DNA from 3 places in the Janibacter sp. CFPM2_SD2 genome. Region 2 is predicted to be linked to each of the others. Evidence: riboswitches for the same ligand, from Rfam matches in the RefSeq annotation. Region 2 holds a riboswitch; each other region holds the start of a gene.

Region 1 (9,949 bases), on a different contig from region 2:
GAGGCCAGGTCGATCGTCTGCCGGTAGATCTCACCGCCCCCGACGACGAAGACCTCGCCCGGACCGGCCGCCACGAGGGCCTCGGCCAGCGAGTGGACGACGACCGCCCCGGGCGCGCTCCACGCGTGGTCGGACGTGACGACGACGGTCGTGCGGCCGGGTAGGGCGCGTCCGATCGAGTCCCAGGTGCGGCGACCCATGACCATCGTGCCGCCCATGGTCAGGGCCTTGAAGTGCGCCAGGTCCTCGGGCAGGTGCCACGGCATGCCGCCGTCGACGCCGATGGCGCGGTTGGCCCCGAGCGCGGCGACGAGGACCAGGCGCTGGTCGTGGCCGAGCTCGACGAAGGGGGGCAGCGTCCCCTCCCGCAGCCCCTCGAGCACCACCCGCTCGTGCGGCACGACCTGCGCCGGCAGGTCGTCGAGTCGCCACCACCGCAGGTCCGCCGCCTTGTCGGGCTCCTGCAGCGAGGGCTCACCCGACCACGCGGTGACGTGGAAGAAGAAGTCGGCCCGCTGCTCGATCGGACCGAGCAGGCTCGTGCGCTGCACGGTCGTCAGCGGCGCGGCGGTCTCGACGCGCACCCCGAGCTCCTCGTCGACCTCGCGGTGCAGCGCCTCGCTCGGCGCGCTCGCGTCCTCGACGTGGCCGGCGGCGCCGCAGGCCCACCAGCCGTCCATGAACCCGGTGCCCCGGCGCAGCTGGAGCAGCACCTCGGTGCCCTGCCCGCCCTCGCGGGTCATCACCGCGTAGGACGCGGCGACGAGCGGGACCCGACCGCGCAGGTCGTCGGGGACGCGACGCGGCAGGCTCATACGGCGATCGGCGCCTTGATGCTCGGGGCGGCCTCGTAGCCGACGAGGGTGAAGTCCTCGATCTCGTAGGCGTCGATGGACTCGCGCGGCGTGATCTCCATGCGTGGCAGCGGGCCGGGGGAGCGGGTCAGCTGCTCGTCGGCCTGGTCGAGGTGGTTGCTGTAGAGGTGCGCGTCGCCGAGGGTGTGGACGAACTCGCCCGGCTCCATGTCGACCTGCTGGGCGACCATCATCGTCAGCAGCGCGTAGGAGGCGATGTTGAAGGGCACGCCGAGGAAGATGTCGGCGCTGCGCTGGTAGAGCTGGCACGACAGCCGGGGGCGACCCCCTTCGCTCGCCGGCGTGACGTAGAACTGGAAGATCGTGTGGCAGGGCGGCAGCGCCATCGAGTCGACCTCGGCGACATTCCACGCCGAGACGATGTGCCGGCGGCTGTCGGGGTTGGTCCGCAGGCCCTCGATGACCTTGCTGATCTGGTCGATCGTGCCGCCCTCGGGGGTCGGCCACGAGCGCCACTGGTGCCCGTAGACCGGGCCGAGGTCGCCGTGCTCGTCGGCCCACTCGTCCCAGATGCTGATGCCGCGCTCCTGCAGCCAGCGCACGTTGGTGTCGCCGCGCAGGAACCACAGCAGCTCGCCGATGATCGAGCGCAGGTGCAGCTTCTTCGTCGTCAGGACCGGGAAGCCCTCCGAGAGGTCGAAGCGCATCTGGTGGCCGAAGACGCTGCGGGTGCCGGTCCCGGTCCGGTCCGACTTGTCGACGCCGTGGTCGCGGACGTGCTCGAGGAGGTCGAGGTACTGACGCATGGCGCCACGATAGACGCCACCACCGACGGCTACGCTGAGCCGCATGACGACTTCCCCCTTCGGACGGGTGGTCACCGCGATGGTGACGCCCATGACCCCAGACGGCGCCGTCGACGCGAAGGGCGTCGCCGCCGTCGTCGAGCACCTCGTCGCCAGCGGACACGACGGTGTCGTCGTCAACGGCACCACCGGCGAGTCCCCGACCCTCAGCTCCGCGGAGAGCATCGCGATGGTCGAGACGGTCAAGCAGGCCGCGGGCGACCGCCTCGCCGTGACCGCGGGCGTCGGGTCCAACAACACCGCGCACGCCATCGAGATGGCCACGGCTGCGACCCGGGCCGGCGCCGACGGCCTGCTCGTCGTCTCGCCCTACTACAACAAGCCCACCCAGGCCGGTCTGCTCGCCCACACGCGGGCCATCGCCGATGCGGCGAAGCTGCCGATCATGCTCTACGACATCCCCGGGCGCACCGCTGTCCCCTTCGCCGTGGAGACCCTCGTGGCGCTCGCCGACCACGAGCGCATCGTCGCCGTCAAGGACGCGAAGGGGGACCTGTGGGCCTCCTCGCAGGTCATGGCCGAGACCGACCTGCTCTGGTACTCCGGCGCCGACGAGTACAACCTCGCCCACCTCGCCCAGGGGGCGCACGGTGTCGTCTCCGTCGTCGGCCACGTCGCTGGCCGGCAGTACGCGGACATGATCGCCGCCGTCGACGCCGGTGACCTCGCGGCCGCCCGCGAGATCCACCACCGACTCATCCCCGTGACCAATGCCCTGATGTCGACCTCGCAGGGCGCGATCATGGCCAAGGCCGCGCTCGTCGAGCTCGGCGTCATCGACCACGCGACCGTCCGCCTGCCCTACGTCGAGGGGCCGGCCGAGCACCTCGACGTCCTGCGCAAGGGCCTGGCCGCGTCCGGCATCGGAGGAGGCGCATGAGCCACCCGCACCCCGACCTGCAGCTCCCGCCCCCGCTCGCCGACGGCGCCCTGCGGGTCGTCCCGCTCGGCGGTCTCGGCGAGGTCGGCCGCAACATGGCGGTCGTCGAGCACGACGGCCAGCTGCTCATCATCGACTGCGGTGTGCTCTTCCCCGAGGACCACCAGCCGGGCGTCGACCTGATCCTCCCGGACTTCGAGTACATCCTCGACCGCCTCGACGACGTCCAGGCGATCGTCCTCACGCACGGCCACGAGGACCACATCGGCGCCGTGCCCTACCTGCTCAAGCACAAGCCCGACATCCCGCTCGTCGGCTCGATGCTCACCCTCGCCCTCGTCGAGGCGAAGCTCAAGGAGCACCGCATCAAGCCCTACACCCTCGGGGTGCGCGAGGGCGGGCGCGAGAGCTTCGGCGTCTTCGACTGCGAGTTCATCGCGGTCAACCACTCGATCCCCGACGCGCTCGCCGTCTTCGTGCGCACCGCGGGCGGCACCCTGCTGCACACGGGCGACTTCAAGATGGACCAGCTGCCGCTCGACCGGCGCCTGACCGACCTGCGGGCCTTCGCCCGGGTGGGCGAGGAGGGGGTCGACCTCTTCCTCACCGACTCGACCAATGCCGAGGTCCCCGGCTTCACCACCCCCGAGCGCGAGATCGGGCCGGCGATCGACACCGTCTTCCGCAAGGCCCAGCGCCGGATCATCGTCGCGTGCTTCTCCAGCCACGTGCACCGGGTCCAGCAGGTCCTCGACGCCGCCGAGCGCAACGGCCGCAAGGTCGCGATGGTCGGCCGCTCGATGGTGCGCAACATGGGGATCGCCGCCGACCTGGGCTACCTGCACGTGCCCGACGGCGTGCTCGTCGACGTCAAGAAGCTCGACAACTTCCCCGACGACGAGGTCGTGCTCATCTGCACGGGCAGCCAGGGGGAGCCGATGGCCGCCCTCTCGCGCATGGCCAACCGCGACCACCGCATCGACGTCGGTGACGGCGACACCGTCCTGCTCGCCTCGAGCCTGATCCCGGGCAACGAGAATGCCGTCTACCGGGTCATCAACGGCCTCATGCGCCTGGGCGCCGACGTCGTGCACAAGGGCAATGCCAAGGTGCACGTCTCGGGTCACGCCAGCGCCGGCGAGCTGCTCTACTGCTACAACATCGTCAAGCCGCGCAATGTCATGCCGGTCCACGGCGAGTGGCGCCACCTCGTGGCCAATGCCGACCTGGCGATCGCGACCGGTGTCGACCCCGACCACGTCGTCCTCGCCGAGGACGGGGTCGTCGTCGACCTCGTCGACGGCCGTGCCCGGATCGCCGGCGCCGTGCCCTGCGGCTACGTCTACGTCGACGGCTCGAGCGTCGGCGGGACGACCGAGGAGCTGCTCAAGGACCGCCGCATCCTGCGCGACGAGGGCTTCATCTCCGTCATGGTCGTCGTCGACTCCTCGACCGGCAAGGTCGTCGCCGGGCCGGAGATCACCGCCCGCGGCTTCGCCGAGGACGACGAGATCTTCACCCAGGTCAAGCCCAAGATCATCGCCGCGCTCGACGAGGCGGCCCGCAAGGGCACGACCGACACCCACCAGCTCCAGCAGGTCGTGCGCCGCGCCGTCGGCGGCTGGGTCGGTGGCAAGATCCGCCGCCGCCCGATGATCATCCCCGTCGTCGTCGAGGCCTGAGGCCTGCCGGTCCTCACACGCCCCCCGATTTCCGGGTCACCCGAGAAACTGCCCCTTGCAAGGGTTTCAAACCCTTGCCAAGGGGGCAGTTTCTCTTGTTGGGCCGAAGGGGGCCTGCCGGGTCCCCCCTTCGCCCCACCCGAGGAGGGTCAGAGCGAGCGCAGTGCGCCGAGGAGTCGGTCGATGTGCTCGGGCGTCGTGCCCAGGCCGGCGCTGATCCGCACGGCGGTCTCGTGCTCGGTCTCCGAGAGGAGGTCGTCGACGAGCAGGTGCGCGCAGAACTTGCCGTCGCGCACCCCGATGCCGTGGTCGTCGCCGAGGATGCGCGCGACCTCGCTGCTGTCGTGGCCGTCGACGGTGATCGTCGCGACCGGCGCGCCGTCGACGCCGCCGAAGAGGGTGTGCACACGCACGCCGGGGATCTGCTGCAGGCCGGCGAGCAGGCGGATGCGCAGGGCCTGCTCGTGGTCGATGATCGCCGCCTCGTGCTCGGTGATGAGCTCGCACGCGGTGGCCAGCGCGACGGCTCCCAGGACATTGGGGGAGCCGGCCTCGTGACGCGCCGGGCCGCAGGTCCACTCGGTCTCGTCGAGCCCGACGCGGGCGGTGGCCCCACCGCCGGCGAGGTAGGGCTGCGCCTCGTCGAGCCAGTCGCCCCGCCCGACGAGCACGCCGGCGCCGAAGGGGGCGTAGACCTTGTGCCCGGAGAAGGCGACGTAGTCGACGCCGAGCGCGTCGATGTCGACCCGGCGGTGCGGCGCGACCTGGGCCGCGTCGAGCGCGAAGCGCGCGTCGTGCTCGTGCGCCACGGCGGCGATCCGCTCGATCGGCCAGTGCTCGCCGGTGACGTTGGACGCGCCGGTCGCCACGACGAGGCGGTGCTCGGCCGGGTGGTTGCGCAGCGCCTGGTCGAGCAGGTCGAGCGCCTCGTCGTGGCTGTGCGGCACCGGCAGGCGCAGCACGTCGCCCCACGGCAGCAGCGCCGCGTGGTGCTCCGAGGCGAAGACGAAGACCTTGGTCCCGGTGGGCAGCGCCCGGGCCAGCAGGTTGAAGGAGTCGGTGGTGTTGCGGGTGAAGACGACGTGGTCGTCCTCGCGGGCGCCGACGAAGGCGGCGACGGCCTCACGGGCGGCCTCGTAGCGCGAGCTCGTGACCCGCGAGGCGAAGCCCGCGCCGCGGTGCACGGACGAGTAGGTGACGGCCGCGGCGGCGACCTCGTCGGCCACGGCGGCGAAGGCCGGGGTGGTCGCGCCGTGGTCGAGGTGGGCGTACTCGATGCTCGCGCCGTGCTCGTCGCGGTACGCCAGACCCGCGGAGACGAGCTGGGGCAGGGCAGTGGTCGTGCGGTGCAGGTCGGAGATGGTCATGACGGTGCTCCTGGTCCGTGGGGGACCCGAGGTGTCGACCGCGAGTCCGCGCTTGCCGGGCGACGGTCTGTCGCCGGCCAGGTCGTCACCCGGAGCACCCCACCGCGGAAGGAGGGTTGCCGACCAGCTAGCCGGGGCTTGTCGCTGGTACTCGTGACCTTGGCTCAGACCATAACCGACCGACCACGGCTGCTGTCGACCCTCTGCGGGGCGCGTCTCGCCCCGTGGACATCAGGCCAGCGCGACGGCGAGCACGGCCCCGGCGACGAGATAAGGGCCGAAGGCGAGGTGGGTCGAGCGCTGCGCGCGGCGGGTGACGAGCAGCCCGGCGGCCACGAGGCCGCCGATGACGAAGCCGAGCCAGACCCCCACGGCGAGCGTGCTCCAGCCCAGCCAGGCGAGCGTCGGCGCGATGGAGACCATGAGCTTGGCGTCGCCCATGCCGATCGACCTGCCGAAGAGGACGAAGGCGAGCAGCACCGTCCCACCACCCACGAGCAGCGCCGCCAGACCGGCGCGGGCGAAGGCGCCCCAGTCGCCGGTCGTGGCCGACGCGACGGTGAGCAGTACGGCCTGGACCGGCACGAGCGGCAGCGTGATCGCGTTGGGCAGGCGGTGGACGTCGGCGTCGACGGCGGCGAGGACGAGTCCGGCGAGGGCCAGGGCGAGCGGCGCGAGCAGCACCGGCCAGGTCCGGTCGACGAGCCCGCGCTCCACGACGAGGCCGACGAAGGGAGCGACTCCGGCGACCCAGAGGTGGCGGGGGAGGGGACCCCCTTCGTCCGGCCGGCGGTAGCGACCGGTGCGCAGCCAGCGCCACCCGAGCACCCCGCAGGCGGCCGCGAGGAGCACGACGAGGAGGGTCCGGGAGTCCACGGGGCGAGGCTAACCGCTGCGATCCGTGGCCCGTGGTGCGCGTGTGACGCGTGTGTCGGGGGTGGCTTTCGCCTACCCTGCGAATCATGGCCACTCGTCCGTCGACCACCTCGCGCAGCAAGGGCGCCAGCTCCCGACCCAAGGGCTCCACCCGCCCGTCGGGTCGCAAGGCACCCGCCAAGAGCAGCGCGAAGGGGAGGACCTCCTCCCGCAAGCCCGCCTCCGGCGGCGGTCTGCCGCTGCCCATCGCGGCGGTGCAGCGCACCTGGATGGGGGTCGCTCACGCGACCGGCTCCGGCGTGCGCCGGATTGGCACGAGCGCCGGCCAGATCGAGCCGGAGCACCGTCGGGACGGCTGGGGCTTCCTCGCGATCGCCCTGGCCCTCGTCGTCGCCGTGCCGGCGAGTGGGTGGGGCCTGAGCGGCCTCTTCGGCGACATCGTCCACGCGGTCGCGGCCGGCACCTTCGGTCGGGTCGCCTACGCGCTGCCCATCGTCCTGCTCCTGCTCGGCGTGCGCCTGCTGCGCTCGGCGAGCGAGCCGGCTGCCGACGCCCGGCTGGGCTTCGGCACCGTCATGCTGCTCTTCGCGGCGGCGGGCCTGACCCACATCGCCAAGGACATCCCGCAGCCGCCGGACGGCGCGGGACCGATGCGCGACGCCGGCGGCATCGTCGGCTTCCTCGCCTCCGACCCGCTGTCGACGGCGGTCACCGAGTGGCCGGCGACGATCCTGCTCGTCCTCCTCGGGCTCTTCGCCCTCCTGCTCCTCACCGGCACCCCGCTGCACGAGGTGCCGCAGCGCCTGGCCTACGTGCGCGCCGCCTTCACGGGCGAGGTGCCGAGCCACGTCACCGCGGCCGACGTCGACGCCCGCCACGACGCGCCCAAGGCGGCGGTCACCCGCGCCCGGCGCCGACGCACCATCGACCCCGAGGACGAGCAGTCCCGGCGAGCGCGACGGCGACACCGCCTACGACCAGGCCGCCGTCGTCCAGCCGGTCGGCAGGGCCGCCGCAAGAAGCCGGCGTCACCCGCCGAGGCCGAGGAGACGACCGAGACCCCGCAGGCCGAGGCCGGGCGGCCCGCGCCCCGGCGAGAAGCGCCCGACGAAGAACCCCGCCGTCGCGCCGATCGCGAGCGGCAAGACCGAGCTGCAGCCGCCGCCCACGACCCAGCTGCCGCAGCGGGTCGAGCAGCTCGCCCTCGCCGGCGACGTCACCTACACGCTGCCCGACAGCCAGTACCTCAAGCCCGGCGCGCCGCACAAGGAGCGCTCGGCGGCCAACGACAAGGTCGTCGAGTCGCTGACGGGTGTCCTCGACGAGTTCGGCATCGACGCCCAGGTCACCGGCTTCCACCGCGGCCCGACCGTCACCCGCTACGTCGTCGAGCTCGGCCCGGGCGTCAAGGTCGAGCGCGTCACGGCCCTGTCGAAGAACATCGCCTATGCCGTCGCCTCCGCCGACGTGCGCATCCTCAGCCCCATCCCCGGCAAGTCCGCCATCGGCATCGAGATCCCCAATGCCGACAAGGAGATGGTCTGCCTCGGCGACGTGCTGCGCTCCGACGTGGCCCGCAACAACGAGCACCCGATGGTCATGGGCGTCGGCAAGGACGTCGAGGGCGGCTACGTCATCGCCAACCTCGCGAAGATGCCGCACATCCTCGTCGCCGGCGCCACCGGCTCCGGCAAGTCGTCCTTCGTCAACTCGATGATCACCTCGATCCTCATGAGGGCGACGCCCGACGAGGTGCGCATGGTGCTCGTCGACCCCAAGCGAGTGGAGCTGACGGCCTACGAGGGCATCCCGCACCTCATCACGCCGATCATCACCAACGCCAAGAAGGCCGCCGAGGCCCTCCAGTGGGTCGTGCGCGAGATGGACATGCGCTACGACGACCTCGCGACCTTCGGCTACAAGCACGTCGACGACTACAACAAGGCCGTCAAGGCGGGCAAGGTCGAGCCGATCCCCGGCAGCGAGCGGGTCATCCAGCCCTATCCCTACCTCCTCGTCATCGTCGACGAGCTCGCCGACCTGATGATGGTCGCGCCCCGCGACGTCGAGGACTCGATCGTGCGCATCACCCAGCTCGCGCGCGCCGCCGGCATCCACCTCGTCCTCGCGACCCAGCGCCCGTCGGTCGACGTCGTGACCGGCCTGATCAAGGCCAACGTCCCCTCGCGCATGGCCTTCGCCACCTCGTCGCTCGCCGACTCGCGCGTCGTCCTCGACCAGCCCGGCGCGGAGAAGCTGCTCGGCCAGGGTGACGCCCTCTTCCTGCCGATGGGCAAGTCCAAGCCGATGCGAGTCCAGGGCGCCTGGGTCACCGAGTCGGAGATCGAGCACGTCGTCGGGCACGTCACCGGCCAGCTCAAGCCGACCTACCGCGAGGACGTCGCCCCCGAGACGCCCAAGAAGCAGATCGACGAGGACATCGGCGACGACCTCGACGTGCTGCTGCAGGCGACCGAGCTGGTCGTCACGACGCAGTTCGGCTCGACGTCGATGCTCCAGCGCAAGCTGCGCGTCGGCTTCGCCAAGGCGGCCGGCTCATGGACCTGCTCGAGTCGCGCGGCGTCGTCGGCCCCTCCGAGGGTTCCAAGGCGCGCGACGTGCTCATCACGCCCGAGGACCTGCCGACGACCCTCGCCCTGATGAAGGGGGAGGAGCCCCCGGCTCCCGAGGGCGACGCGCCCGCGGATGCCGAGGGGGACCACGCCGAGGGCGACACGACCCCGGTGAACCAGCCCGCCGGGCAGGTCTCCACCGACACCGACGTCATCGACCTGCGCGAGGGCTCACCGGCCGCGTCGCAGGACCGCTACGCGGAGGACCCGATCGGCACCGAGGTCGTCGAGGAGTGGACCGAGGACGACGACGAGGACGCCTGGTCGCTCACCGACCGTCGGTGACGCCCACCTCGGCCTCGTCGGTGACGCCCTCCGGCGCCGCCACCACACCCGCCTCGACGAGCTCGGCGCGCACGTCGTCGTAGAACTCCTGCACGGCGGCCGTGCCCTCGACCGGGCCGGCCGGCGAGCATGCCGTCGGCCCCTAGGAGGACCGCGCCGGGCGTCCCGACACGGAAGATGCGGGACGTGATGGCCGACGGGTCCTGCAGCACCCGGCCGGCGAGCGTCGGCTCGGCCGCGACGACGTCCTCGAGCGCGGTGTAGACGACCGCCCGCACCCGCACCGGCCCGAGCCCCTCGTCCCACGCCTCGACCTCGTCGATGACCGGTCGGCACGAGCCGCACGTGGGGGAGACGAAGAGCAGGAGCACCGCGCCGCCCGCGGTGAGCTCGTGCATCGTCGTCTCGTGGCCCGACTCCTCGACGAGGGTGGCGAAGGGGATGGGCTGACGGGCGTAGTCCGCGTCCTCGTCGTCCTGCGCGCCGGCCACCTCGCCGGTGCCGATGACGCCGGAGGAGGTCACCCCCTTCGTCCCACCGAAGGT
Region 2 (9,949 bases):
GACCTCCTGCTCGAAGAGAGTGCCGGAGCACGACTCCCAGACTCCCTTCGTCGAGACCATGCGGAGCATCTCGGCGACGGTGTGGATGTTGGCGGCGACCGTCTTCAGCTCGTCCGCCTCCGCCCGGATCATCTCCGGGTCGCCCTCCTCGATCGTCCCTGTCTCGTCCAACGCCATCAGAGGACTCCCTGGTGCCGCCGGTCGAGGAGGTCCTCGGTCTTCACGTACCAACCCCCGGCATCCTTGGCGAGACGGCCGAGCTCGCGCAGCTGCTTGCCCACCCGGATCCGCTCCCGCTCGAAGTCGCCGATCGCGCCCTCGTACGCATCGGTGCCGTACCAGCTCGGGAAGCCGAAGGTCTCGACCGCCTCGTTGTTCGCCTTCGCCGCCTTCTCCTCCAGGAAGTCGGCGATGGCCTTCAGCTGTCGGCCGAGCCCGTCGATGCCCTCGCTGTCGATGGAGATGCGCTGCTGTCCGTCCATGCCCCCACGCTAGGAAAGAACGCCGAAGGGCCCGTGGAATTATCCACAGGCCCCTCGGACGAGCTCGATCACTTCGCCGCGGCGAAGCCCTCCTCGAGGTCGGCGATGATGTCGTCGATGCCCTCGAGGCCGACCGCCAGGCGCACGAGGCCGGGGGTGACGCCGGCGGCGAGCCGGTCCTCCTCCGGACCCTGCGAGTGGGTCGTCGACGCGGGGTGGATCACGAGGGAGCGCACGTCACCGATGTTGGCGAGGTGGCTGTGCAGCGTGAGCCCCTCGACGAACTTCTTGCCCGCCTCGAAGCCGCCGGCGATCTCGAAGGAGATGACGGCACCGGCCCCCTTCGGCGTGTAGCGCTGCGCCTGCTCGAAGCTCGCGGAGCCCTCGAGGGAGGCCCAGTTCACCGACTCGACCTGGCCGTGGCCGGAGAGGAAGTCGACGACCTTGCGGGTGTTGTCGAGGTGGCGCTCGATGCGCAGGCTGAGCGTCTCGATGCCCTGCCCGATGAGGAAGGCGTTGAAGGGCGAGATCGCCGGACCGATGTCGCGCAGCAGCTGCACGCGCGCCTTGAGGATGAAGGAGAGGTTGGCCCCCAGGGCGCCGTTGACACCGAGGTCGGGCCCGAAGCGCAGCCCGTGGTAGCTCGGGTCGGGCTGGTTGTAGTTGGGGAACTTCTCCGCGTCGGCGGCGTAGTCGAAGTTGCCGGAGTCGACGATGACGCCGGCGATCGCGGTGCCGTGGCCACCGAGGTACTTCGTCGCCGAGTGCACGACGACGTCGGCGCCGTGCTCGATGGGCCGCAGGACGTAGGGCGTGGCGATCGTGTTGTCGACGACGAGCGGGACCCCCGCCTCGTGGGCGACCTCGGCGATGCCGGCGATGTCGAGGACGACCGGCTTGGGGTTGCCGATCGTCTCGCCGAAGAAGACCTTGGTGTTGGGCTTGACCGCCGCGCGCCACTGCTCGAGGTCGCTCGGGTCCTCGACGAGGGTCGTCTCGATGCCGAACTTCGCGAGGGTGAACTTCAGCAGGTTGACCGTGCCGCCGTAGAGCGCGGCGCTGGCAACGATGTGGTCACCGGCCTCGGCGATGTTGACCAGGGCCAGGTGCGTCGCGGACATCCCCGATGCGGTGAGCAGGGCCCCGACGCCGCCCTCGAGCGCAGCGATCTTCTGCTCCACCGCGTCCTGGGTGGGGTTCATGATCCGCGTGTAGATGTTGCCGAACTCCTTGAGCGCGAAGAGGTTCGCCGCGTGCTCGGTGTCCTTGAAGGCGTAGGAGGTCGTCGCGTGGATCGGCAGCGCCCGCGAGCCCGTCGTGGGGTCGGGTGCCTGGCCGGCGTGGATCTGACGGGTGTCGAAGCTCCAGGTGGAGGGATCGGTCATGGTGGTGCTCCTGTGCTGTGCGCGCTTGACCGCGACGGTCGTCGCGGACCAGGTCGTCTCCCGGGGCACCCCACCGCGGAGGAGGGTTGCCGGCCAGCGAGCCGGGGCTTCGCGCTGGCGCTCAAGACCTGTCGCAAGACTAGGAGATGCTCGCGTCGCCGATCAGGCGCGTCTCACACGGTGGATCCACCACAGGCCGACGAAGGGGAGGACGAGCGGCAGGTAGCCGTAGCCGGACCCGTAGTGGGACCAGACGGTCTTGTCCGGGAAGAGCTCCGGACGCACGAAGGACAGGGTGCCGACCGCGAGCACGCCGACCGCCTCGACGGTGATCGCCCCGGTCGCCACCCGGGCGCCGGAGGGACCCCCCTTCGCCAGGGCCACGGTCGCGACGACGTAGATGACGGCCGCGACGGCCGAGAGCACGTAGGCCAGCGGCGCGCGGTCGAAGTACTGGGTGATCTGCAGGACCGAGCGGCCGGTCGCGGCGAGCGCGAGGACGGCGTAGACCGCGACGACGACCCGGCCGGGCCCGGTGCCCGTGCGCACTCAGGCCGGGCCATGGGTCTGCCAGATCTGGAGGATGCGGTAGGCCATGACCCCGACGGTGAAGGCGCCGGCGAGGACGACGCCCATGGCCCAGCGGGTCTTCTCCTTGAGCGCGATGAAGACGACGATCGGCGGCAGGATCGGCAGCGTGAGGGCGTAGGCGAGCATCGTCGCCCCCTCGCCCTGGCCCGACACCTTGCCCATCGCGATCGCGGAGACGACGACGAGCACGAGCAGGGCGAGCTCGAGGACCGCGGTGACGATCAGCATGAGGTCGTCGACGAGGCGGTCGAGGACGAGGTAGGCCAGGGACTGCAGTCCGAGCACGCCGACCGCGACGATGACGACAGTGGTCAAGGGCACAAGCACCGGGCAAGGGTACCCAGCGCGGGGCCTGCGACCATCACTGCCATGAGTGACCCGCGTCCCGGTGCCCAGCAGCTCATCGCCTCCGTCGTCGACGCCGACAGCTTCGTCTCGTGGGACGAGCCGATCGACGTCAGCGGCCTCTCCCCCGACTACCGCGCCGCGGTCGACAAGGCCGCCGAGCGGGCCGGGACCGACGAGTCCGTGCTCACCGGTCGGGCGAGCATCCGCGGTCACGAGGTGGCACTCATCGTCGGCGAGTTCCGCTTCCTCGGTGGCTCCATCGGGCGGGCCGCGGCCGCGCGGATCGTCGCGGCGATCCGCCGGGCGACGTCGGAGCGTCTGCCCCTCGTCGCGCACCGCGAGCGGCGGCACCCGCATGCAGGAGGGCACCCCCGGCCTTCGTGACGATGGTCGACATCTCGGCGGCCGTCGTCGCGCACAAGGCTGCCGGTCTGCCCTACCTCGTCTACCTGCGTCATCCCACGACCGGCGGCGTCTTCGCCTCGTGGGGGTCCCTGGGCCACATGACGATCGCCGAGCCCGACGCGCTCATCGGCTTCCTCGGCCCGGTCGTCTACGAGACGGTCAACGGCGTGCCCTTCCCCGACGGGGTGCAGGTCGCCGAGAACCTCGTCGACAAGGGCATCGTCGATGCCGTCGTCCCCGTCGAGGGTCTCGCGGACATCGCCGCTCGCGCGCTCACCCTGCTCTCGGCGAGCACGACCCGGACCGCAGACCCGGCCGACCACCCGGCGTGGCCGATCGCCCCCTTCGTCTCCCGTCCGGAGCCCACCGACGAGGAGGTCGCCCGCGTCTGGCAGTCCATCGAGACGACGCGTCGTGCGGACCGACCCGGGGTGCGCGAGCTGCTGCGGCACGCCGCCGACGACGTCATCCCGCTCAACGGCACCGGCTACGGCGAGTCGGACAAGGGCGTCATGCTCGCGCTGGCGTCCTTCACCGGGCGGGCCTGCGTGCTCGTCGGTCAGGACCGGCGCTACCAGGCCGCCCAGTCGATGGGGCCGGCCGCGCTGCGCGAGGCGCGACGCGGCATGCGGATGGCGACCGAGCTCGGGCTGCCGCTCGTGACGATCATCGACACCCCCGGCGCCGACCTGTCGCCCCGTGCCGAGGAGGGCGCCCTCGCGGGCGAGATCGCCCGCTCGATCTCCGACATGACGGCCCTGACCGTGCCGAGCGTCTCCGTGCTCCTCGGCGAGGGCACCGGCGGCGGCGCCCTCGCGCTGCTGCCGGCGCAGCGGATCATCGCCGCGGGTCACGCCTGGCTCTCGCCACTGCCCCCGGAGGGTGCGAGCGCGATCGTCTACAAGGACACCGAGCACGCCGCGCTGCTCGCCGCCCGGCAGCGGGTCGGCGCCACGCAGATGCACGAGGACGGCACGGTCGACGTCATCGTCCCGGAGGAGCCGGCCGCGCACGAGGACCCCGAGGGCTTCGCCGCCGCGATCGCCGCCGCCATCGCGGCCGAGGTCGAGGGGCTGCTGCACGAGGGGTGACCCCGGCCGGTCGCTACCCGGCGATCGCGAGGCCCGGCCACGCGGGCATCTCGACGACCCCGTGCACCGACGCGAGATAGGTGCCGAGCAGGGGCACCCGGTGCTCGCGGCAGGCGGCGATCGCCGCCTCGTGCCACCCCCTCGCCACGTCGTCGGGCGTGTAGCCCCGGGGACGACCGACGGCGACGACGATGCCGCCGAGGCGGTCGGCGAATCCGCTGAGGAAGACGTCGAAGGGGCGGCGTCGCTCGTGCGGCGGGACCCCCTCGACGTCGTTGATCGTCACCGGCTGCACGAGTCGGTGTTCCCGGCTGCACAGCAGGATGCTCAGGCACCCCTCCGCACGGTCGGCCTCACGCACGACGAGGTCGACGACGTCGGCCGTCAGGGTGGGGTCGGTCAAGGGGCGCATGGGCCAGTCGGCCGGCAGGTCGTCGTAGGTCATGCCCTTCATCATGGCCACGTCACGACGGGCCGCCGCGAGCTTTTCCACAGGCACCCGCCGAGCATCGCGGCGCGGGTAGTGTGACGACCGGCACGCCGGCCCACACCCCGTCGGCGGCACCACCACGACCTCCGGGAGACCCCCAGTGGCACTCAGTGTCTTCGACCTCTTCTCCGTCGGCATCGGCCCGTCGAGCTCGCACACCGTCGGCCCGATGCGTGCCGCCGTGATGTTCGTCGAGGGGCTGCGCGACGAGGGCCTGCTGCCGCAGGTGCGGCGGGTGCGGGCCGAGCTCTTCGGCTCCCTCGGCGCCACCGGTCACGGCCACGGGTCCAACACCGCGGTGCTGCTCGGGCTCACCGGCGAGCGTCCCGAGCTGTGCGACCCGCGCACGGTGACGGGCCGGCTCGAGCAGATCCGGTCCAGCCGTCGGGTGAGCCTGCTCGGCGAGCACGAGATCGACTTCGTCGAGGACGACGACCTGGTCCTCCACCGACGCAAGTCCCTGCCCCTGCACCCCAACGGCATGACCTTCACCGCCTGGGGCGAGGAGAGCGGCGAGGGCGCCACTCCCCTGTCGAGCCACACCTACTACTCCGTGGGCGGTGGCTTCGTCGTCGGCGAGGACGCCTCCGGTCGACCCGGATCGTCGCCGACACGACGCCGGTCAAGCGCCCCTTCACCACCGGCGACCAACTGCTCGCGATCTGTGCCGAGACGGGTCTGTCCATCTCGCAGGTCATGCTCGACAACGAGCTGTCGTGGCGTACCGAGGCGGAGGTGCGCAGCGAGCTGCTGCACATCTGGTCGGTGATGCGCGAGTGCATCGACAACGGCCTGCGGACCGAAGGGGTCCTGCCCGGCGGTCTCAAGGTGCGCCGGCGCGCTCCCCAGCTCCACCAGCGGCTGCGCACCGAGGGCCGCAGCGACGACCCCCTTCGTGGCATGGACTGGCTGTGCCTCTACGCCCTGGCGGTCAACGAGGAAAATGCCGCGGGCGGTCGCGTCGTCACGGCGCCGACCAACGGCGCTGCCGGGATCATCCCGGCCGTGCTGCGCTACTACACCGACTTCGTGCCGGGCGCGGACGACGACGGCATCTGCCGCTTCCTGCTCACGGCTGCCGCGATCGGCGTGATCTACAAGGAAAATGCCTCGATCTCCGGCGCCGAGGTCGGCTGCCAGGGAGAGGTCGGGTCGGCGTGCTCAATGGCTGCCGGAGCGATGGCCGCCGTCCTCGGCGGCTCCCCCGCCCAGGTCGAAAATGCTGCGGAGATCGGCATGGAGCACAACCTCGGCCTCACCTGCGACCCCGTCGGCGGGCTCGTGCAGATCCCCTGCATCGAGCGCAATGCCGTGGCCTCGGTCAAGGCGATCACCGCCGCCCGGACCGCGCTGCGCGGCGACGGCTCGCACGTCGTCTCGCTCGACAAGGTCGTCAAGACGATGCGCGAGACCGGTCGCGACATGAAGGTCAAGTACAAGGAGACGGCACGCGGCGGGCTCGCCGTCAACGTCATCGAGTGCTGATCTCCCACTCACCACCGGGGCTGAAGATCACGAGATATCTCGTGCCGGTGGGAGGGGTCGTCGACTCCTCGTGGTCGTCGTCGACGGTGAGCACCCTGTCGATGACTCGGCCGTCGGCGTCCAGGGCCTGCAGGTAGAAGGACCTGGACGGGGCCTCGCTGACCTGGGAGTAGGTCAGGTCCAGCCGGTCGCCGTCCGAGCCCTCCCAGGCGAAGACCGCCGGACCACGCCCTCGCTCGACCGCCCCGGCCGCGGGCGCCCGGTCCAGCGGTGCGAAACGGACGGTCCAGTCCCCCTTCGCCTCCACCTCGATGCGCTCGGTGGGCGCGCCATGGGCGTTGACGTTGCAGAGGACGGTGCCGGACCGGCCCGTCGAGCTGTCGAGGATCGCCTCGGTCTCCAGCCCGTCGGCGTCGACCCCGGTGAGCGACAGGGGGTCGAAGGGGAGGCCGCGCTGGGTGTAGGTGATCAGGGCCGGTTCCTCGCCGGCCACGTCGGGCACGTCGACGGTCCCTCCGCCCCGGGTGCCCGAGGAGACGCCGCCCCACGGTGACGCAGAGGTCGGGGCCGAGGCCGACGGCGAAGACGACGGCGAGGACGCAACGTCCTCGGGGCCATCAGCACCGCTGGACAACCAGCGGACACCGATGACCCCGAGGACGATCAGAGCGACGAGCCCCGCGCCGACCACCGTGGCGATGATGATCGGGAAGACCCGGCTGCTGCTCACTTCTTGGTGAGCTCCCAGTCACCCGTCGCGTCGACGACGAGGTACTTCGTGCCGTCCTGGACGGTCGTCGTGCCCTCGTAGTTGTCGTACTCGCTGATCAGGCGGTCCGGGTAGTCCTCGGTGCCCACGGCCTGGACCCGGAAGTTGCCGAGGAAGGAGTCGGCCGGCTGGGTGTACTTGGCCGAGAGGTCGCTGCGCTTGCCGTCCCACTTGAAGACCTGGGAGCCGGTGCCCTTCTGCGAGGAGCCGAAGTTGGGCGCCTGGTTGATGCGGATGAACTTGATCGTCCAGTCACCCTCGGTGTCCATCTCGATGCGCGAGGTGGCCGCCGTGTAGTTGGTGAGGTTGTAGGCGACCGTGCCCTTGGTGGCGTCGGAGGCGGTGAGGACGTACTCGGAGCTGCGGCCGTTGCCGTCGAGGCCCTTGATCGTCAGGGAGTCGTAGTCGTCGCCCTTGTAGGTGAACTCGACGAGGCCGGCGCCGTCACCGGAGGGAACCCCGATGAAGGCCTTGCCGCTGCCGGTGTACTTCTTGCCCCACTCGGCGGCCTTGTTCTTGTTGTCGAGGATGCTCGTGCCCGGGTCGTCCGAGGTGGACGAGCTCGTGGAACTCGGGTCGGTCGTCGACGAGTCCGTCGGGGTGTCGGTCGAGCTGTCCGTCGAGGAGTCCGTCGGCTGCGAGGTCGTCGTCGAGTCGGTCGGGTCCGCGGTCGGGTCGTCGTCGCTGCCACCGATGAGCTTGAAGCCCACGAAGGCGAGGACGAGCACGAGGACGAGGCCCACGGCAGCGAGCGAGATGATCAGCGGCATCTTGCTCTTGCCCTGGGGCGGCTCGCCCTGGCCCTGCTGGCCGTAGGCGGGCTGGGCGTAGCCCTGCTGCTGGTCGTATCCCTGGGTGTAGGGCGAGGCCTGACCGTAGCCCTGCTGCTGGTCCTGGCCGTAGGCCTGCTGACCGTAGGCGGACTGGCCGTAGCCCTGCTGGTCCTGGCCGTAGGAGGACTGCCCGTAGGCGGACTGGCCGTAGGCCGACTGCCCGTAGCCCTGCTCCTGGCCGTAGCCAGCGGCACCCGCACCCGCGGCGCCGGCGGCCCCGGCCTGTGAGGAGGAGTCGGTCGTGGAGATCGCCTCGGTCTCGGGGGGCGCGGTCGCGCTCGGGCGCACGCGCGTCGGCCTCGTCGACCTCGCTCGTCGAGCCCACGGTGTCCTGACGGACGCCGGTGCCGGCCGCGTCGGGGCCGGGCTGGCCGACGCCGAAGCCCTCCGGGGTCGCCTGCCGGTGCTCGGTCCATCCGTTGCCGTCGTAGTAGCGGATCTGACCCTCGTGCTCGGGATCTTGATACCAACCGGCCGCCCAGGAGCTCATCGAGGCACCCTCCATCTCTGTCTCGAGTGCAGTTGTCCAACTGCCGTGAATTGCTGTCGCAAGAGTACCCACCGATCGGGCCGTCAGCAGTGGGGAGCACTCCCCATGGGACTCAGCCCGCGTAGCCCGCCCGCCGGTTGGCCTCGACGGCGCCCTGGTAGGCGTGCCACATGCCCCAGCCCCAGGCGAGGAGCATCAGGGGCAGGCCGAGGAAGCCGATGAGCGCCCAGCCGAAGCAGACGAAGAAGACGATGCTGAAGATGTAGAGCATGAGGAAGCCGATGCCCGGGCCGACGTCGCCGTTCATCATCGAGCCGACACCCGGCACGAGGAAGGAGACGAGCAGCGCGATGGCCGGGTCCTTGCGCGGCACCGGCGGGGCGAAGGGGGCGCCCGTCACCCCGTAGGGAACGAGCTGCTGCGGTGGCGGCGGCACGTAGGCCGGCTGCGGGTAGGCCGGCGCGGGCGCTGGTGCCGGCGGCGGGAAGCCCGCCGGAGGCGTCGTCGTGGCGTGCGTCCACTGGGTGCCGTCCCAGTAACGGCGCTCGCCGTCGTGCTCGTACCACCCGGGTGCGTGCTCGTTCATCTGTCCCCCTGATCTGCCCGAGGCACTCTAACCCTGCGGCACCCTGACCCCGGCACGGGCGAGCGCCTGCGGGTCGCCGACGACGACCAGACGATCGGTCGCCCGGGACAGACCGACGTAGAGGCGCTCACGGAACCTCTCCCTCGTCCCGTCCTCGTTGATGCTCAGCACGACGACGCGACGTTCCATCCCCTTCGCCCCGAGGACGTGGCCGTAGAAGACGTCGTCGTCCTCCCAGAAGGTGCGCCAGTAGCCGCCCTGCCCGAGCTCCTCCTGCCGCTCGACCTGGACGGGGTGGCGCTTGCCGGTGGTGAGCAGCGCGACGTGACCGGGGCTCCAGCCCTCGTCGAGCAGGAGGTCGATCTGGTCGTCGGCGGTCTCGAGGGCGTCGCCGGGAGTGGCGGCGACGAAGGCGACCTCGGGCCCGTCGCCGCCCTCGAGGCGCATCCGCAGCGGGGCGAGCGGACGGAAGACCTCGGCGATCTGTTTGGTGTTGCGCAGGTTGTGGTCGAGCACGAGCGGGACGAGGGGCACGGGCGGACGGCCGAAGCGGTGGAAGATCCGCTGGTTCTCGTCGGAGTAGATGAAGAGGCCGCCCTCGACCTCGTCGGTGAGCGCGCCGACGAGCGGGTGCCACCACGACTCGGCGAAGTCCTGCGCCTCGTCGACGACGAAGGAGTCGAAGCGCTCCCCCAGCGGCAGCTCGGCGGCCCGCTCGGCCATGAGTCGCGGCATGACCTCTTCCCAGTAGTCGGGGTCGTCGCGCGAGCCGGAGGGCACGCCCCACTGGTTGGCCAGGTCCTCGAAGGTCCCGACGAAGGCCGGCCGCTGCCGGTGCGGCCAGGTCGCGACGACGCGGGAGAAGTAGGTGGCCAGGCCGATGGAGTAGCACAGCAGCGCGACCCGCTCGGGGCGGCGTCCGTCGCGACCGGCGCTCAGCTGCTGGGCCTGGGTGAGGGCGAGCACGGTCTTGCCGCTGCCGGCACCACCGCGG
Region 3 (9,949 bases), on a different contig from region 2:
CTATCCTTGGGTGGTGACCACCGCAGTGCCCACCTCCACGTCCGCCGCTGACGCCATCGCCAGCGACCTGCCCGCTGCCCAGCAGCCGAGCTGGCCCGACCGGGGCGCTCTCGACGACGTCGTGGCGACCCTCGGGAGCTATCCTCCGCTCGTCTTCGCGGGGGAGTGCGACGACCTGCGCGACCGGGTGGCCAAGGCCGCGGTCGGTGAGGCCTTCGTGCTCCAGGGCGGCGACTGCGCCGAGACCTTCGTCCACGCGACCGCCGACAACATCCGCGACCGGATCAAGACGATCCTGCAGATGGCCGCCGTGCTCACCTACGGCGCCGGCATGCCGGTCGTCAAGATGGGCCGCATGGCGGGGCAGTTCGCCAAGCCGCGGAGCAAGGACACCGAGACCCGCGACGGCGTGACCCTGCCCGCCTACCGCGGCGACATGGTCAACGACTTCGCCTTCACGCCCGAGTCCCGCGAGCCCGACCCCGAGCGGCTGCTGCGCGGCTACCACACGAGCGCCGCGACGCTGAACCTCGTGCGGGCCTTCACGCAGGGCGGCTTCGCCGACCTGCGGCGCGTCCACGACTGGAACGTCGGCTTCGTCTCCAACGCCGCCAACCGGCGCTACGAGGGCCTGGCCCGCGAGATCGACAAGGCCATGCGCTTCATGGCCGCGTGCGACGTCGACTTCGACGCGATGAAGACGACCGAGTTCTGGTCGGCGCACGAGGCGCTGCTCCTGGACTACGAGCGCCCGATGACCCGCGTCGACTCGCGCACCGGCGACCTCTACGACACCTCGGGGCACTTCCTGTGGATCGGCGAGCGCACCCGGCAGATCGACCACGCGCACCTCGACTTCGTCAGCCGGATCCGCAACCCCATCGGGATGAAGGTCTCCGACAAGGCCGACCCGGACGAGCTGCTGCGCATCATCGACCTGCTCGACCCGCACCGCGAACCCGGCCGCCTGACCTTCATCACCCGGATGGGGGCGGGCAAGATCCGCGAGGCGATGCCGCGCATCGTCGAGCGGGTGCGTGACTCCGGCGCGATGGTCACCTGGATCTGCGACCCGATGCACGGCAACACCTTCGAGTCGGCGTCGGGCTTCAAGACGCGCGACTTCGAGGACGTCGTCGACGAGGTGCGCGGCTTCTTCGAGGTGCACCGCGCGCTCGGCACCGTCCCCGGTGGCCTGCACGTCGAGCTCACCGGCAACGACGTCACCGAGTGCCTCGGCGGCGCCGAGCGCATCCTCGACGAGGACCTCAACAAGCGCTACGAGAGCGTCTGCGACCCGCGGCTGAACCACCAGCAGAGCCTGGAGCTGGCCTTCCTCACCGCGGAGATGCTCAGCGAGGGCTGAGCCCTCTCGTTCGTCCTGCCGAAGACCGGGTCGCCCGTCGAAGGGTGGGGTCGACGCTGGGGAAAAGTCCGGACCGCCTGGTCTGCCTCTCACGGGGCGCAGGCAGTCCGGACTTTTTTTCCTTGATTCGCGTCGACCCCACCCTTCGTCGTGCTGGCGGCGGCGCCCCCCTTCGTCGTGCTGATGGTTGTGTGTTGAACCGGGAGTTCAGCGAGCCGGCGGCGCTCACCGGGCGCTTCCGGCACCCGGCGCTACCGGTTGACCACACAACCCAACCCGGGCGGGCTCTCCCCTTCGTCGTGGGCGGTCTCGTTGCGGGGCAAGGGGATCGGTGTCCCGGATGGCGAGACGCCCATCTCCTTCTCTTGCAGTAGGAGATGGATCTGCGTAGGTTCTTCATCAGGTCACGAGTTCCAGCGTCAAGCCCCGGCTTGCTGGGCGGCAACCCTCCACTCGCGGTGGGGTGCTCCGGGTGAGGACCTGGCTCCGGCCGTCGCGGCCGGAGCAAGCGCGAGGCACTCACCGGCCTCATGACAGGACGGACTCCCCATGAGCACCACCGCCCCGACCGCACCGCGGTCGCTGCGTCCGGCGCTGCGGCGCCACGTCGACCTCCTGCGGGTCGACAGCGCCCTCTGTCGCTGACCGGAACCCGCATTGCCCAACGGCAATGCGAACCCCTGGCCGACCTCAGGGCTCTCACGCCCACTCCCACTCCCACCACGGTGACGACCTCCCTTCGTCAGCCGTCGATCCGTCGTACCCACCTGCCCATCGAAAGGCATCCTCATGGCTGTCATCGCCACGATCTCCAGCTCACCCTCGACCACCTCCCGCACCGAAGCCGTGCTCGGCGACCTCGCCCAGCGGGTCCAGCGCGCCGGGCACGTCGTGCACCCCATCGTCCTGCGAGACCTGCCCGCAGAGCCGCTGCTGCGGGCCGACGCCGAGCACGACGACATCGCCCGGGCCGCCTGCGCCCTGCAGCGGGCCGACGCCGTGATCGTCTCGACCCCGGTCTACAAGGCGGCCTACAGCGGACTGCTCAAGGCCTTCCTCGACCTCCTGCCGCAGACCGGGCTCAAGGACAAGGTGGTCCTGCCGATCGCCACCGGCGGCAGTCCCGCGCACGTCCTCGCGGTGGACTACGCCCTGCGGCCGGTCCTGGCGAGCCTGGCGCCGAGTGCGATCACGCCGGGGTGGTTCGTCCTGGCCTCCGAGGTCACCCGGTACGACGACGGCGAGGTGAGCATCGCCGACTCCGCGGCGGGTCCGCTCGCCGAGGTCACCCGCGTCTTCCTCGATGCCGTCGCCGGCCGCTCGCTCGTCGCGGCCGCTGATGCGGCGCACCGCGGTGAGCTCTTCGCGCACTCGGTGGCGGTGGCCTGATGAGCCCGCTCACCTCCCGCCGCACCGTCCTGCTCGGCCTCGCCGGTATCGCCACGACCTCCACCCTCGCCGGCTGCGCCCTGCCGTCGAGCGATGCCGCCGGCACCGCGCCCGGGGGCAAGGTCACCTTCCGCTACCAGGGCAGCGCCAACAACGTCACCTTCCCCGAGCTCGCCGACGACCTCGGCTACTTCAGCAAGGTCACCCTCGAGTACGTCGGCGCCACGGTGAGCGGTCCGCAGGACATCCAGTCCGTCGCGACCGGCCAGACCGACGTGGGTGGCGCCTTCTCCGGGGCCGTCGTCAAGCTCGCCGGGGCCGGCTCGCCGATCACCGCGGTCATCAACTACTACGGCTCGGACGAGACCTCCTACCAGGGTCTCTACGTGCGCAAGGACAGCAGGATCCGTGGGCCGAAGGACCTCGTCGGCGCGAAGATCGCCGTCAACACCCTGGGTGCCCACGCCGAGGCCTTCGTCGAGACCTGGCTGACGAAGGCGGGGCTGAGCGCCGCCGAGATCGAGCAGGTGCAGCTCGTCGTCCTGCCGCCCAACGACACCGAGGAGGCGATCCGCCGCAAGCAGGTCGATGTCGGCGCCCTGGGCGGGATCCTGCAGGACCGGGCCAAGGCCCAGGACGACATCCGCGAGCTGATCCGCGACGTCGACGTCCTCGGACGCGAGCTCAACGGCGGTCAGTACGTCCTGCGCGACGACTTCATCGCCGAGCACCCGGACGCGGTCCGCGACTTCACGACGGGTGTCGCCAAGGCCATCGAGTGGGCCCGCCGGACACCGCGTGCGCAGGTCATCGCCCGCTTCGAGCGGATCATCGAGGGCCGCGACCGCAACGAGACGACGGACAACGTCCGCTTCTGGAAGAGCACCGGCGTCCCGGCGAAGGGGGGAGTCGTCACCGACCGTGATTTCACCCAGTGGGCCGCCTGGCTCGAGAGCACCGGGATCGTCGACCGGGCCGACCTCGACCCCTCGAGCCTCTACACCAACGAGTACAACGACCTCGCGAAGGGGGAGCAGAAGTGACCTCGAGCATCGAGCTGCACCACGTCACCAAGGAGTTCGTCGTCCGCCCGACGAAGGACCAGCCCCGCGCGAGCGTGCTGCGGGCCCTGGAGGACATCAGCCTCACCGTCCCGGCGGGGGAGTTCCTCACCCTCGTCGGCCCGAGCGGGTCCGGCAAGACGACCCTGCTCGACCTCCTCGGCGGGCTGAGCACCCCGACGAGCGGCCAGGTCCTCGTCGACGGCGAGGCCGTCACCGGACCCGGTCTAAACCGCGGGATCGTCTTCCAGCAGTACGCCCTCTTCCCCTGGCGCACGGCGCTGGCCAATGTCGCCTTCGGCCTCGAGCAGCTGCCGCTCAGCCGCCGGGAGCGCACCGAGCGAGCCCGTCACTACCTGGCGCTCGTCGGCCTCGAGGGCTTCGAGGAGCGGCTGCCGCACGAGCTCTCGGGCGGCATGAAGCAGCGGGTGGCGATCGCCCGCAGCCTCGCCTACGAGCCGGGGATCCTCCTCATGGACGAGCCCTTCGCCGCGCTCGACGCCCAGACCCGCGAGCAGCTCCAGGACGAGCTGCTGCGCATCTGGCGCACGACCGGGACGACGGCCGTCTTCATCACCCACGGCATCGAGGAGGCGGTCTACCTCGGCCAGCGCGTCGCGGTCCTCTCCTCGCGGCCCGGACGCCTCAAGGCGGTCGTCGACGTCGACCTCGGCGACCGCGAGGGCGCGACGGACCTGCGCTCCGACCCCGACTTCGTCTCCTACCGGCACCAGGTCTGGAGCCTGCTGCACGACGAGGTCGAGCGCGCCCGCCGCGCCGGCCACTCCAAGATCCAGCCCGACGGCACCGAGAAGGCGGCCTGAATGAGCACCGCGACCCTGTCCCAGCCCACCACGGCACCGGCGGAGGCGCCCCCTTCGTCCACCGTGACCGTCCCCGAGGTGCCGAGCCGCACCCAGCGGGTGGTCTCGGCCCTGCGCACCGGAGTGCGCCGCTCGGCGGCCGTCGTGCTCTTCCTCCTGCTGTGGGAGTTCGGCACGCAGTACCTGCTCGAGCCGACCCGCAAGGTCTTCCTGCCGCCGCTGCACGTCGTGCTCGGCGCGCTGTGGGACCTCGTGCGCACCGGTCAGCTGCAGGAGCACCTGCAGGCGAGCCTCACCCGATCGGTCGTCGGCTTCGGCCTGGCCGTCGTCGCCGGGGTCGTCCTCGGCATCGCCGTCGCCTGGTACGACGGGTTGCGCGAGGTGCTGACGCCGCTGCTCGAGCTCTTCCGCAACACCGCGGCCCTGGCCCTGCTGCCGGTCTTCACGCTGCTCCTGGGCATCGGTGAGCTGAGCAAGGTGTCGATCGTCGCCTTCGCGGCCTTCTTCCCCGTGCTGCTCAACACCGTTGCCGGTGTGCGCACCGTCGACCCGCTGCTCGTGCGGGCCGCGCGGACCCTCGGGCTGTCCAACCTGCAGCTCTTCGTCAAGGTCGTGCTCCCGTCGGCCGTGCCGACGATCTTCACCGGCATCCGGATGGCCGGCACCGCCTCGATCCTCGTGCTCATCGCCGCGGAGATGGTCGGTGCCAAGGCCGGCCTGGGCTACCTCATCGTCAACGCCCAGAGCAGCTTCCAGATCCCGCAGATGTACGCCGGGATCCTCACCGTCTCGGTCTTCGGCCTCGTCGTCAACATCGCGCTCGTGCGCCTGGAGCGTCACTTCTCGGCCTGGCGCACCACGCCCACCGGCAGCTGAACCCCCTTCGCCTGCAAAGGAATCCACTCACCATGACCACGCAACGCCAGCTCCACCTCAATGCCTTCATCATGCCCAACGGCCACCACGAGGCCGCCTGGCGGCATCCCTCGACCGACCCCGTGCGGGCGCGAACCCTGAAGCACTACGTCGACATCGCGCGCACCGCCGAGCGCGGTCGCCTCGACTCGGTCTTCCTCGCCGACGTCGTCGGCCTTCCCGACAACGTGCGGCACAACTCGCACTCGGGCTTCGAGCCGCTGACCCTGCTCTCCGCGCTCGCCGCGAGCACCGAGCACGTCGGGCTCATCGCGACGGCCTCGACGACCTACAACCACCCCTACACGCTGGCGCGGGCCTTCGCCTCGCTCGACCACCTGAGCGGCGGGCGTGCCGGGTGGAACATCGTCACCTCGGGCTCGACGGTCGAGGCGGGCAACTTCGGCATCGAGCGTCCCGACCACGACCGGCGCTACGCGCGGGCCGAGGAGTTCGTCCAGGTCGTCGCCGCGCTCTGGGACAGCTTCGGCGACGGCGCGATCGTCGCTGATGCGGCGGGCGGGACCTATGCCGACACCGACCGGATCTCGCCGATCGACCACCACGGCGAGTTCTTCGACGTGGCCGGCCCGCTCAACGTGCCGCGACCGGTCCAGGGCTACCCGCTGCTCGTCCAGGCCGGGTCGTCCGAGGCGGGCAAGGCCTATGCCGCGCAGTACGCCGAGGCGGTCTTCACCGCCCAGCAGACCCTGCAGGACGGCATCGACTTCTCCGACGACCTCAAGCGTCGACTGGCGCAGCACGGCCGGTCCCGCGACGAGCTGCTCGTGCTGCCCGGCATCAGCCCGATCATCGGGTCGACGCAGGAGGAGGCGCAGCGGCTCGAGGCCGAGATCAACGCCGGCATCGTCCCGGCCTACGGCCTGGCCCAGCTGAGCGCGATGCTCGACACCGAGCTGACCGAGGAGCACCTCGACGCGCCGCTGCCGCACGTCGAGCGCATCACCCAGGGCAACCAGAGCCGCTTCACCCTCGTCACCGAGATCGCCCGTCGCGAGGACCTGACGGTGCGCCAGCTCATCGAGCGACTCGCCGGCGGGCGGGGGCACCGCGTGCTCGCCGGCACGCCCGAGCAGATCGCCGACGACCTCGAGACGTGGTTCACCCAGGGGGCGGCCGACGGCTTCAACATCATGCCGCCGACCTACCCCCAGGGCCTCGAGGTCTTCGTCGACACCGTCGTGCCGATCCTGCAGGAGCGGGGCCTCTTCCGCCGCGAGTACACGGGCACGACCCTGCGCGAGCACTACGGTCTCGCCCGCCCGGCGGCCGGCCACATCAGCAGCACCCACCCCACCAGCACGTCCACCACGAAGGAGCACGCAGCATGAGCACCGCACCCATCCGCGACATCCGCAAGATCACCGGCCGGATCGGCGCCGAGGTCGTCGGCATCGACATCACCGCCCCGCTCGACGAGCCGACCCTGCGCTTCGTCCGCGAGGCCCTCGACGAGCACAAGGCGCTCGTCTTCAGGGGCGCGCCGCTCGACGGCGAGGGCCAGCAGCGCTTCGCCGCCCAGCTCGGCGAGCTGACGACGGCCCACCCGACGGTCGCCTCGGTCGAGGGCGCTCCGCGCGTCCTGCCGGTCGCCTCGGAGACCTTCGGCGGGTCCGCGGCCAACCACTGGCACACCGATGTCACCTTCGTCCAGGCGCCCCCGGCCTACACGACCCTGTCGAGCAAGGTCGTGCCGCCGCACGGCGGCGAGACCCTCATCTCCAACACGGCCGCGGCCTACCGCGACCTGCCCGAGCCGCTGCGGCGCCTGGCCGACGGCCTGTGGGCCGTGCACACCAACGACTACGACTACGCAACGCCGCCGGAGGAGCACGACGACGCGCTCAAGGAGCGCCGGGCCGAGTTCACCTCGCAGACCTTCGAGACCGAGCACCCGGTCGTGCGGGTCCACCCGCGCACGGGGGAGCGCGGCCTCTACCTCGGTGGCTTCGTCTCCCGCTTCGTCGGGCTGTCGAAGACCGAGAGCCGGGACATCCTGCGCCTGCTCCAGCGCTACATCACCCGCCCGGAGAATGTCGTCCGGGTCGTCTGGGAGCCCGACCAGCTCGTCATCTTCGACAACCAGATCACCCAGCACTACGCGCCGGACAACTACGACGGGCTGCCCCGCCGCCTCGAGCGGGTCACCGTCGCCGGTGAGGTCCCGGTCGGCATCGACGGCGAGCGCAGCCGCTCGATCACGGGTGACGCCTCGCACTACGCGCCGGCGGTCTGACCCCCGTCGTCAGACGACGAGGATTGTGACCGTCGAGCCCTTGGGGGCGGTGCCGCCGCTCGGGCGCGAGGCGCGCACCTCGTCGAGCGGCCCGCCGAGGAAGGTCTGGACCGAGACCTTGAAGCCCGCGGCCTCCAGCTTGCTCGTCGCCGCAGAGCGGCTCAGGCCCTCGACCGACGGCACGGCGACCATCTCCGGGCCCTTGGAGACGGTGATCGTCACCGTCTCACCGGGCAGGAGGGTGCCGCTGCTGGGAGACTGGCTGATCACCGAGCCCTTGGGCACGGTCGTCGAGTAGGCGTCGTCGGCGCGGGTGGCCTCGAGCCCGGCCTCCTCGATCGCGGTTGTCGCGGCCTCGGCGCCCTGCCCCGTCACCGTCGGCACGGCCACCGGCTCGGGGCCCTTGGAGACGACGAGGGAGACCTTGGTGTCGCGCTTGACCTCGGTGCCCGCGGCCGGCGAGGTCGAGACGATCTCGCCGGCCGGCACCTCGTCGTCGTAGGCCTCGGTCGTCGTGCCGAGCGCCAAGTGGCGGGAGCCGAGCGTGGTCCTGGCCTGCGCAGCGGTGCGGCCCGCCAGGTCGGGGACCTCGTAGCGCTCGGGACCCTTGGACACGACGACGGTGACGTCGGACCCCTTCGACAGCTCGGTGCCGACCGGCGGGTTGGACGTGATGACCTCGCCCTTGGGCACCTGCTCGTCGAAGGCCGTGGACTCGACGTAGGACAGGTCGCCGTCCTGCGTGACGCTGGCCTCGGCGTCGGCGCGGGAGAGGCCGGTGACGTCGGGGACGAGGACCGTGCTGCCGGGCCCCTCCTGCGTCCACCACCAGCCGCCGCCGACGGCGAGCGCGGCGACGAGCAGGAGTGCGGCAAGGGCTGCCGGCCACCGCTTCCGGGGCGAAGGGAGGTCCGCTGCGGTCGTCGAGGCACCGCCGTCGCCGGTCCGGATCGCCTGGGTCCGCTCGGGGCGCGGGTGCGCGACGGTCGCGGCCGCACCGCTGCCCACGCGCGGCGCCACCTCGTGACGTGCGGCCGCTGTCGTCGCCCTCGTCGGAGGGGGACGACCTGCGGCCGTCGGTCCAGCTCCTGGGCCGACAGGCCGGCGCGCACGCGCTGCAGGCTCGGCGAGGTAGGCGCCCGCGTCGCGCGGACGCTCGTCGGGGTCGCGGGCGGTGGCCAGCGCGACGAGGTCGTCGAGCTCCGACGGCAGGTCGGCCACCCGCTCCGACGGCAGCGGCACCGACCCGTGCACGTGCTGGAAGGCGACGTGGATCGGCGACTCGCCATCGACCGCGCGCCCGCCGGTGAGCAGCTCGAAGAGGATCAGACCGCACGCGTAGACGTCGCTGCGGGCATCGGCGATGCCGCGCTCGACCTGCTCGGGGGAGAGGTAGGCGACGGTGCCGAAGAGCACCCCGTCCTCGGCGGTCGTCGTCTGCGAGGTGACCGCCCGGGCCAGGCCGAAGTCGGCGACCTTGATGGCGCCCCGGTCGGGGATGAGGATGTTCTCGGGCTTGACGTCGCGATGGATGTAGCCGGCCTCGTGGGCCGCGGCCAGCCCGGTGAGCACCGGCTCGAGGACGTCGAGCGCGGCGCGGACGGTGAGCGCGCCCTCGGCGTCGACCACGGCGCGCGCGGTGCGGCCCTCGACGTACTCCATGGCGAGGAAGACCTGACCGCCGTCCTCGCCCTGGTCGAAGACGGGCACGACGTTGGGGTGGCTCAGCCGTGCGGCCGAGCGGGCCTCACGACGAAACCTGGAGACGAAGGTCTCGTCCGCCGCGAGGTCGGGACGCATGACCTTGAGCGCGACCTCGCGGTCGAGCCGGGTGTCGGTCGCGAGCAGCACCGTGGCCATCCCGCCGTCGGCGAGGTGCCGCAGCACGCGGTAGCGACCGTCGACGAGGTCGCCGACGAGCGGGTGCGTGGATGCGGTGGTCACGCCCAAAGTCTAGGTTCGCCCCCTTCGTCAGCCCGTCACATCCGCGTCCGGAGTGCCTTGACGTTGGCGACGTACTGCTTGGTGTCGGCGTACATGCCGTGGGACTCGACCGAGGCGAGGCCCTGGTAGTAGCCGGCGATGGCGTCGGAGGTCGTGTCGGCCTGCTGGGTCAGGACCTTGAGCAGGAGCACGC

The links. A riboswitch is a leader RNA that binds a small molecule or an ion and turns the genes downstream of it on or off. The one in region 2 is predicted to bind S-adenosylmethionine.
Region 1: it holds a riboswitch for S-adenosylmethionine, as region 2 does, so the genes downstream of both, AC2W7J_RS07055 (aminotransferase class V-fold PLP-dependent enzyme) here and AC2W7J_RS04280 (bifunctional o-acetylhomoserine/o-acetylserine sulfhydrylase) in region 2, are expected to answer to the same signal.
Region 3: it holds a riboswitch for S-adenosylmethionine, as region 2 does, so the genes downstream of both, ssuE (NADPH-dependent FMN reductase) here and AC2W7J_RS04280 (bifunctional o-acetylhomoserine/o-acetylserine sulfhydrylase) in region 2, are expected to answer to the same signal.

What each region holds. Positions count from the first base shown of each region.
Region 1 covers NZ_JBNFOF010000051.1:5,234-15,182, reverse strand. Annotated here, with positions in the region: gene AC2W7J_RS07075 (dihydrofolate reductase) at 1-815, opposite strand, end outside; gene AC2W7J_RS07070 (thymidylate synthase) at 812-1,621, opposite strand; gene dapA (4-hydroxy-tetrahydrodipicolinate synthase) at 1,665-2,561, shown strand; gene AC2W7J_RS07060 (ribonuclease J) at 2,558-4,243, shown strand; gene AC2W7J_RS07055 (aminotransferase class V-fold PLP-dependent enzyme) at 4,393-5,610, opposite strand; SAM riboswitch class IV at 5,654-5,769, opposite strand; gene AC2W7J_RS07050 (prepilin peptidase) at 5,842-6,486, opposite strand; partial or broken gene AC2W7J_RS07045 (DNA translocase FtsK 4TM domain-containing protein) at 6,573-7,229, shown strand; partial or broken gene AC2W7J_RS07040 (DNA translocase FtsK) at 7,618-7,950, shown strand; gene AC2W7J_RS07035 (DNA translocase FtsK) at 7,954-9,147, shown strand; gene AC2W7J_RS07030 (hypothetical protein) at 9,105-9,404, shown strand; gene AC2W7J_RS07025 (TlpA family protein disulfide reductase) at 9,314-9,949, opposite strand, start outside.
Region 2 covers NZ_JBNFOF010000025.1:11,794-21,742, reverse strand. Annotated here, with positions in the region: gene AC2W7J_RS04290 (hypothetical protein) at 1-177, opposite strand, end outside; gene AC2W7J_RS04285 (hypothetical protein) at 177-482, opposite strand; gene AC2W7J_RS04280 (bifunctional o-acetylhomoserine/o-acetylserine sulfhydrylase) at 551-1,867, opposite strand; SAM riboswitch class IV at 1,884-1,996, opposite strand; gene AC2W7J_RS04275 (hypothetical protein) at 2,030-2,416, opposite strand; gene AC2W7J_RS04270 (hypothetical protein) at 2,417-2,773, opposite strand; gene AC2W7J_RS04265 (carboxyl transferase domain-containing protein) at 2,828-3,190, shown strand; gene AC2W7J_RS04260 (carboxyl transferase domain-containing protein) at 3,193-4,302, shown strand; gene AC2W7J_RS04255 (hypothetical protein) at 4,316-4,795, opposite strand; partial or broken gene AC2W7J_RS04250 (L-serine ammonia-lyase) at 4,893-6,277, shown strand; gene AC2W7J_RS04245 (hypothetical protein) at 6,264-7,007, opposite strand; gene AC2W7J_RS04240 (hypothetical protein) at 7,004-8,167, opposite strand; partial or broken gene AC2W7J_RS04235 (DUF2510 domain-containing protein) at 8,277-8,369, opposite strand; gene AC2W7J_RS04230 (hypothetical protein) at 8,482-8,955, opposite strand; gene AC2W7J_RS04225 (nuclease-related domain-containing DEAD/DEAH box helicase) at 8,983-9,949, opposite strand, start outside.
Region 3 covers NZ_JBNFOF010000070.1:3,347-13,295, reverse strand. Annotated here, with positions in the region: gene AC2W7J_RS08580 (class II 3-deoxy-7-phosphoheptulonate synthase) at 14-1,366, shown strand; SAM riboswitch class IV at 1,769-1,883, shown strand; gene ssuE (NADPH-dependent FMN reductase) at 2,156-2,755, shown strand; gene AC2W7J_RS08570 (ABC transporter substrate-binding protein) at 2,755-3,798, shown strand; gene AC2W7J_RS08565 (ABC transporter ATP-binding protein) at 3,795-4,640, shown strand; gene AC2W7J_RS08560 (ABC transporter permease) at 4,641-5,516, shown strand; gene AC2W7J_RS08555 (LLM class flavin-dependent oxidoreductase) at 5,549-6,907, shown strand; gene AC2W7J_RS08550 (TauD/TfdA dioxygenase family protein) at 6,904-7,812, shown strand; gene pknB (Stk1 family PASTA domain-containing Ser/Thr kinase) at 7,822-9,756, opposite strand; gene AC2W7J_RS08540 (LysM peptidoglycan-binding domain-containing protein) at 9,792-9,949, opposite strand, start outside.